Regions from separate parts of the Pseudomonas sp. IT-P74 genome, predicted to be linked through region 2. Evidence: predicted binding sites of a transcription regulator. Region 2 holds the regulator's gene; each other region holds the start of a gene.

Region 1 (2,249 bases), on a different contig from region 2:
GGTATTTTTCAGCGTCCAGCGCCGCCATGCAACCAGCCCCGGCAGACGTAACGGCCTGGCGATAAACGTGGTCGGCCACGTCGCCGGCGGCAAACACCCCGGCAATCGCCGTAGCGGTGGCATTGCCTTCGCTGCCACCCTTGACCAGCAGATACCCGTCGCGCATTTCCAGTTGGCCCGCGAACAGGTCGGTGTTGGGCTTATGGCCGATGGCGATAAACACCCCGGCCAGTGGCAGTTCCTTCGTTTCGCCGGTGTGGTTGTCCCGCAGGCGGGCGCCGGTCACGCCGCTGGCATAGCCGAGCACTTCGTCCAGGTTCTGGTTCCAGTGCAGGCGGATATTGCCATTGGCGGCTTTTTCGAAGAGTTTGTCCTGGAGGATCTTCTCCGAGCGCAGCTTGTCGCGGCGGTGAATCAGGTGCACTTCCTTGGCGATGTTCGACAGGTACAAGGCTTCTTCGACCGCTGTGTTGCCGCCGCCGACTACCGCAACCACCTGATTGCGATAGAAAAATCCATCGCAGGTCGCGCATGCCGACACCCCTTTGCCGGCAAACGCTTCTTCCGACGGCAGGCCCAGGTATTGCGCGGAGGCACCGGTGGCAATGATCAGTGCGTCGCAGGTGTAGATGCCGCCATCGCCGATCAGCTCGAACGGCCGTTGTTGCAACTTGGCGGTATGGATGTGGTCGTAAACGATCTCGGTGGCAAAGCGCTCGGCGTGTTTTTGCATGCGATCCATCAGCACCGGTCCGGTCAGGCCTTCAACGTCCCCTGGCCAGTTATCCACTTCAACGGTGGTGGTGAGTTGGCCGCCTGCCTGGATGCCGGTAATGACAACGGGCTTGAGGTTGGCACGGGCGGCATAAACGGCCGCGCTGTAACCAGCGGGGCCGGAGCCCAGGATAATCAGGCGTGAATGCTTCGCTTCGCTCATAAAAACACCTCATAAGCCTTTGTCACAAAAGAGAATGCATGCTCAAATTGAACAGCATGTCATATGCTTTTGACTATGCTACACCCAAGGATCTCAAGCATGGCGTCGTGCGTACAAACCCGTACAATGCCCTGCGTGTTACCTATATTCAGTGCGCGCCATGTTTATAAAAACCGGGGCGCAGTGTTAAAAGTAGTCCCGGTAACGCGTGTTAACTTTTTTACCTGCCTGGATTGGGCAGTTTTTTTGCAGTTTTTATAGACATTCATCAGATGGACGCGCCATAGGCGCAGGAAAAGAAGCGTTTTGAAGAAATCCACCGCAGCACCTAAACCAGCCGTCGTACCACTCTGGCGCCAGCACTTGCACTACCGACTCAAGGAAGGTGCGCTGATCGCCATCGGTGCCTTGTGCCTGTTCCTGATGATGGCCTTGTTGACCTATGGCAAGGATGATCCGGGCTGGAGTCATAACAGCAAGATCGACGACGTGCAGAACTTCGGCGGACCAGCGGGCTCCTACAGCGCCGATATCCTGTTCATGGTGCTGGGTTACTTCGCCTACATCTTCCCGTTGCTGCTGGCCGTCAAGGCGTACCAGATCTTCCGCCAGCGCCACGAACCGTGGCAATGGAGCGGCTGGTTGTTCTCCTGGCGCCTGATCGGCCTGGTGTTCCTGGTGCTGTCGGGCGCCGCCCTGGCCCATATCCATTTTCATGCCGCGACCGGTCTGCCGGCCGGTGCGGGCGGTGCGCTGGGGGAAAGCCTCGGCGAACTGGCCAGGAACGCCCTGAATATCCAGGGCAGCACGCTGTTGTTCATTGCCTTGTTCCTGTTCGGCCTGACCGTGTTTACCGACCTGTCGTGGTTCAAAGTGATGGACATCACTGGCAAGATCACCCTCGACCTGTTCGAACTGTTCCAGGGCGCCGCCAATCGCTGGTGGGCAGCCCGTACCGAGCGCAAACAGCTGGTCGCCCAGTTGCGTGAAGTCGACGACCGTATGGATGAAGTGGTCGCGCCGACCGTCACCGACAAGCGCGAGCAGGCCAAGGTCAAGGAGCGCCTGATCGAGCGTGAGCAAGCCCTGAGCAAGCACATGTCCGAGCGTGAGAAGCAGGTGCCGCCGGTGATTGCGCCCGCGCCGCCAAAGCCCGCCGCACCGAGCAAGCGCGTCGAAAAAGAGAAGCAGGCGCCACTGTTCGTCGACAGCGCCGTGGAAGGCACCTTGCCGCCGATCTCGATTCTCGACCCGGCGGAAAAGAAACAGCTCAATTACTCGCCCGAATCCCTGGCTGCGGTTGGCCACTTGC
Region 2 (2,249 bases):
CATGGGTAGGGAGTGTTAACGACCGGTTGCGCCCTGGAGGAGGCTCTGGGTCTTTTCCTTATGCTTTTTGAGTTGTTTATCCAGCTTGTCGGTGAGTGCGTCGATCGCGGCGTACATATCGGTATGTTCCGCGTTGGCGACCACTTCATTCCCGGGAATATGCAGCGTGGCTTCGATTTTCTGCTTCAGTTTTTCGACGGTCATCGTGACCTGCACATTAGTGATCTTGTCGAAATGTCGCTCCAATCGTTCGAGTTTTTCGCCGATGTAGGTGCGAAGAGGTTCGGTCACTTCCAGTTGGTGTCCACTGATGTTGACTTGCATACAGCTTCTCCTTCGTTGCCAGTGCATAAAGCGGTAGATCAGATGATCTACCACTGGAACGCTGTGGCGTGGCTCTACATCAACCGCTTGCGTTCGCTCGAAGGCGCGATCCCGAGGGATTCGCGGTACTTGGCGACGGTGCGGCGAGCCACCTGAATGCCTTGTGCCTCCAGTAAACCAGCGATCTTGCTGTCACTCAACGGCTTTTTCTGATTTTCCGCTGCAACCAGTTTTTTGATGATCGCCCGGATCGCCGTGGACGAGCATTCGCCGCCTTCGGAGGTGCTTACGTGACTGGAGAAAAAGTACTTCAGTTCATAAATGCCCCGGGGGGTGTGCATGAACTTCTGGGTGGTCACCCGTGAAATCGTCGATTCATGCATGCCGACCGCTTCGGCGATGTCATGCAGGACCAGCGGCTTCATGGCTTCGTCGCCATATTCGAGGAACCCGCGCTGATGCTCGACGATCTGGGTGGCAACCTTCATCAGGGTTTCATTGCGGCTTTGCAGGCTCTTGATGAACCAGCGGGCCTCCTGCAACTGATTGCGCATGAAGGTGTTGTCGGCACTGGTGTCGGCGCGGCGCACGAAACCGGCGTATTGGGCATTGACCCGCAGCCGTGGCACCGACTCCTGATTGAGCTCCACCAGCCAGCGCTCGTTGTCCTTGCGCACGATGACGTCAGGAACGACATACTCGGCTTCGGTGGACTCGATCTGCGAGCCCGGGCGCGGGTTGAGGCTCTGGACCAGTTCGATGACCTGGCGCAGTTCGTCTTCCTTGAGCTTCATGCGACGCATCAACTGGCTGTAGTCGCGGCTGCCAAGCAGGTCGATGTAATCGGTGACCAGGCGCTTGGCCTCGGCCAGCCAAGGGGTCTTGGCAGGCAGCTGGCGCAATTGCAGCAGCAGGCATTCGCCCAGGTTGCGGGCGCCGATGCCGGCAGGCTCGAATTGCTGGATGCGGTGCAGGACGGCTTCGATTTCGTCCAGTTCGATGTCCAGTTCCGGGTCGAAGGCTTCGAGGATCTCCTCGAGGGTTTCGTCCAGGTAACCTTGATTGTTGATGCAGTCGATCAGGGTCACGGCGATCAGGCGATCGGTGTCGGACATCGGGGCCAGGTTCAGTTGCCACAGCAAGTGGCTCTGCAGGCTTTCGCCGGCCGATGTGCGGGTGGTGAAGTCCCACTCGTCATCGTCGTTGCTGGGCAGGCTGCTGGCGCTGGTCTGGTAAACGTCTTCCCAGGCAGTATCGACGGGAAGTTCGTTGGGAATGCGTTCGTTCCAGTCGCCTTCCTCAAGGTTATCAACCGTAGGGGCGCTTTCCTGGTAGGAAGGTTCCTGAATATCCGTGTTGGGCTTTTGTTCGGCGTTGTCGGCCAAGGGGTCGGAGTTGTCGAAGTCGTCGCCTTCTTCCTGGCGTTCGAGCATCGGATTGGACTCCAGGGCCTCCTGGATTTCCTGTTGCAGGTCCAGGGTCGACAATTGGAGCAGGCGGATGGCCTGTTGCAGCTGCGGTGTCATCGTCAGCTGCTGGCCCATTCTCAAGACTAGCGATGGTTTCATGGCAGGGGCTTAACACCTTATTCGCCGGCGCACATGCGCCATCCACTACAGGGCGCCGGGGCGCCAAACTTAAGCAAATTATATGCCTGAAACTGAAGGATTTGCCTAGAGCGCTGTAACAATAAAAAACTATAAAGTTGTGTTGCTGCGCTGCCCTTGTCGGGGGCTGACCACGCTTGTCGGCACGAGGCGCTGGTGAGTGGGCCGGTCAGGTGCCCGGGCGACTGCCTGGGCACAGCTCAGCGCTTACAGGCGGAACTCATGGCCCAGATACACTTCCTTGACCAGATCGTTGGCCAGGATGGTCTCTGCGTCGCCTTCGGCGATCAGTTGGCCGTCATTGACGATATAGGCGGT
Region 3 (2,249 bases), on a different contig from region 2:
ACCGTCGATGGCCATGTCCAGTGGCTGCTCGGTGGTTTGCAGGCTGCCGGCGGTGAAGTTTTTCTGGGTGCCGACGATGCGCACACCAGTACCCAGTTGCAGACCCGACGGCAGTTCGCTGTCCTGGGTCGACTGGGCGCCTGGCTGGCGTTTGATCTGGTAGAGCAAGTCCTGGAACTCGGCGCGGTCACGTTTGAAACCCGTGGTCGACACGTTGGCCAGGTTGTTGGAAATGGTGGTCAGGTTGGTGTCCTGGGCGGACAGACCTGTCTTGGCAACCCATAGAGCCGGAAGCATTCGATTCTCCTCGTGCGCCTGTTTTACGGCGCGACGTTCTGGTAATTAGCTGATCTGCAAGACCCGAGCCATGGCCTGGTCATCGTCTTTGGCGGTGTTCATCATCTTGATGTGCAGTTCGAACTGCTTGGCCAAGGCCAGTACCGAGGTCATCTCTTCCACGGCATTGACATTGCTCGACTCGAGGAACCCGGACACCAGCTTGACGTTGGCATCGGCCTGCGCAGGCGCGCCGTCCTTGGTGTGGATCGAACCATCCAGGCCCTTGCTCATGTTCTTGAGGTCCGGGTTGACCAGTTTGATGCGGTCGACTTCAGCCATCACCCGAGGACCTTCACCCATCGCGCGGATGCTGATGGTGCCGTCCTCGCCAACTTCGATCTGCTGCTCGGGCGGCACGGCAATCGGCCCGCCATTGCCCATGACCGGCATGCCATTGCCGGCGCGCAGCACGCCCAGGGCGTCAACGTTCAGGCTGCCGGTGCGCACGTAGCTTTCACCGCCATCGGGCGTCTGCACGGCAATCCAGCCGTTGCCTTGCACGGCAACGTCGAGGTCGCGACCGGTTTCCACCAGTGAACCCGGGGAGAAATCCGTGCCCGGGCGTTCCGACATGGCAAACGCACGCGCCGGAAAGCTGTCACCGAACACCGGCATCGAACGGGCCTGTTCCAGGTCTTTCTGGAAGCCGTTGGTGGAGATGTTCGCGAGGTTGTTGGCATGAGCCTTTTGCGCCAGTGCATTCTGGCTGGCGCCGGTCATTGCCACATAAAGGTACTTGTCCACAATTGTTCCTCTGCCTGCCGGACGTTTGCCGCCCACTGCTGTGTTGCGCAGGTTGTAGCAATTTGCAGACCAACTTGCGTGCAGCGGCTCCAACCCCCTTTAAACAAGGGGCTGGAGGCTAATCAGAAGGGAATCGAACGATGTATCGAAGACGAAAAACCGGCGCGGTTATGCCGCTTGGCGGCAATGCCGTGAAAAGCCGGCTACCAACCTTTCACGCCGCTCATGTCGGGCAATTTGTGGGCAATGCCTTTATGGCAATCGATACAGGTCGCCTGGCCACTGGCCAAGGAGGTGGAGTGCATGTTGGCGGCACGTTTACCCTGGCGTGTGAAGTCCATGAACTCGAAGTTATGGCAGTTGCGACACTCCCGGGAATCGTTGGCCTTGAGCCGTGCCCACTCGTGTTCGGCCAGCTCCCGGCGCATGCCCAGAAACTTGTCCCGGGTACTGATAGTGCCGAACAGCTTGCCCCAGACCTCCTTGGAAGCCTGCATCTTGCGGGCGATCTTGTGCGTCCACTCGTGCGGGACGTGACAGTCCGGGCACGTGGCGCGCACGCCCGAGCGGTTGGTGTAGTGAATGGTTTCCTGCAACTCGACAAACACGTTGTCGCGCATTTCATGGCAGGACGTGCAGAACTTCTCGGTGTTGGTCGCTTCCAGCGCGGTGTTGAACCCACCCCAGAAAATCACCCCGGCGATAAACCCGCCCAGGGTCAGGAAGCCCAGGCTGTAATGCACGCTGGGCCGACGCAGCACAGCCCAATAATCCTTGAGCAAGGCAAGCAAAGATTTCATGGCCTTTCCTCAAGGTTTCGGCTGGTGGTTGATTTCGTCTTGCAAGACCTGATCGATGTTCTTGAAGCTGTTGCTCACCAGTGGCTTCACATCCTTTTGCGGCACGTGACACTGGTTGCAGAAGTATCGGCGCGGCGACACCGCGGCCAATGCCTGGCCGTCGCGGTCCATGTAGTGAGTGATGCTGATCATCGGCGCCTGGGTACGCGCACTGTTGGCGCGACTGTGGCAGGTCAGGCACTTGTTGCTGTTCATGTCGATGGCATACCCGCGAATGCTGTGGGGTATGGTGGGCGGTTGATCGGGGTAATTGCGCTCACGCTTGAGGTCCTTGTTCTCGTCTTCGGCAATGGGCGGTGCCGGCAG

What was found. Region 2 encodes sigma-54, which starts transcription at its own class of promoters, with help from an activator protein. Its sites were predicted from a motif close to ANTGGCATNNANNTTGCTNT; they were not measured.
Region 1: a site for sigma-54 is predicted at 988-1,007, ahead of ACM6J5_RS07420 (DNA translocase FtsK). Genes of this name have one in related genera too.
Region 3: a site for sigma-54 is predicted at 1,138-1,157, ahead of ACM6J5_RS21200 (flagellar basal body rod protein FlgF). Genes of this name have one in related genera too.

What each region holds. Positions count from the first base shown of each region.
Region 1 covers NZ_CATKQD010000008.1:77,756-80,004, forward strand. Annotated here, with positions in the region: gene trxB (thioredoxin-disulfide reductase) at 1-937, opposite strand, end outside; gene ACM6J5_RS07420 (DNA translocase FtsK) at 1,244-2,249, shown strand, end outside.
Region 2 covers NZ_CATKQD010000093.1:148,372-150,620, reverse strand. Annotated here, with positions in the region: gene ptsN (PTS IIA-like nitrogen regulatory protein PtsN) at 1-3, opposite strand, end outside; gene hpf (ribosome hibernation-promoting factor, HPF/YfiA family) at 16-324, opposite strand; gene ACM6J5_RS28435 (RNA polymerase factor sigma-54) at 399-1,892, opposite strand; gene lptB (LPS export ABC transporter ATP-binding protein) at 2,139-2,249, opposite strand, start outside.
Region 3 covers NZ_CATKQD010000055.1:181,973-184,221, reverse strand. Annotated here, with positions in the region: gene flgG (flagellar basal-body rod protein FlgG) at 1-297, opposite strand, end outside; gene ACM6J5_RS21200 (flagellar basal body rod protein FlgF) at 343-1,083, opposite strand; gene ACM6J5_RS21195 (cytochrome c3 family protein) at 1,287-1,883, opposite strand; gene ACM6J5_RS21190 (nitrate reductase cytochrome c-type subunit) at 1,893-2,249, opposite strand, start outside.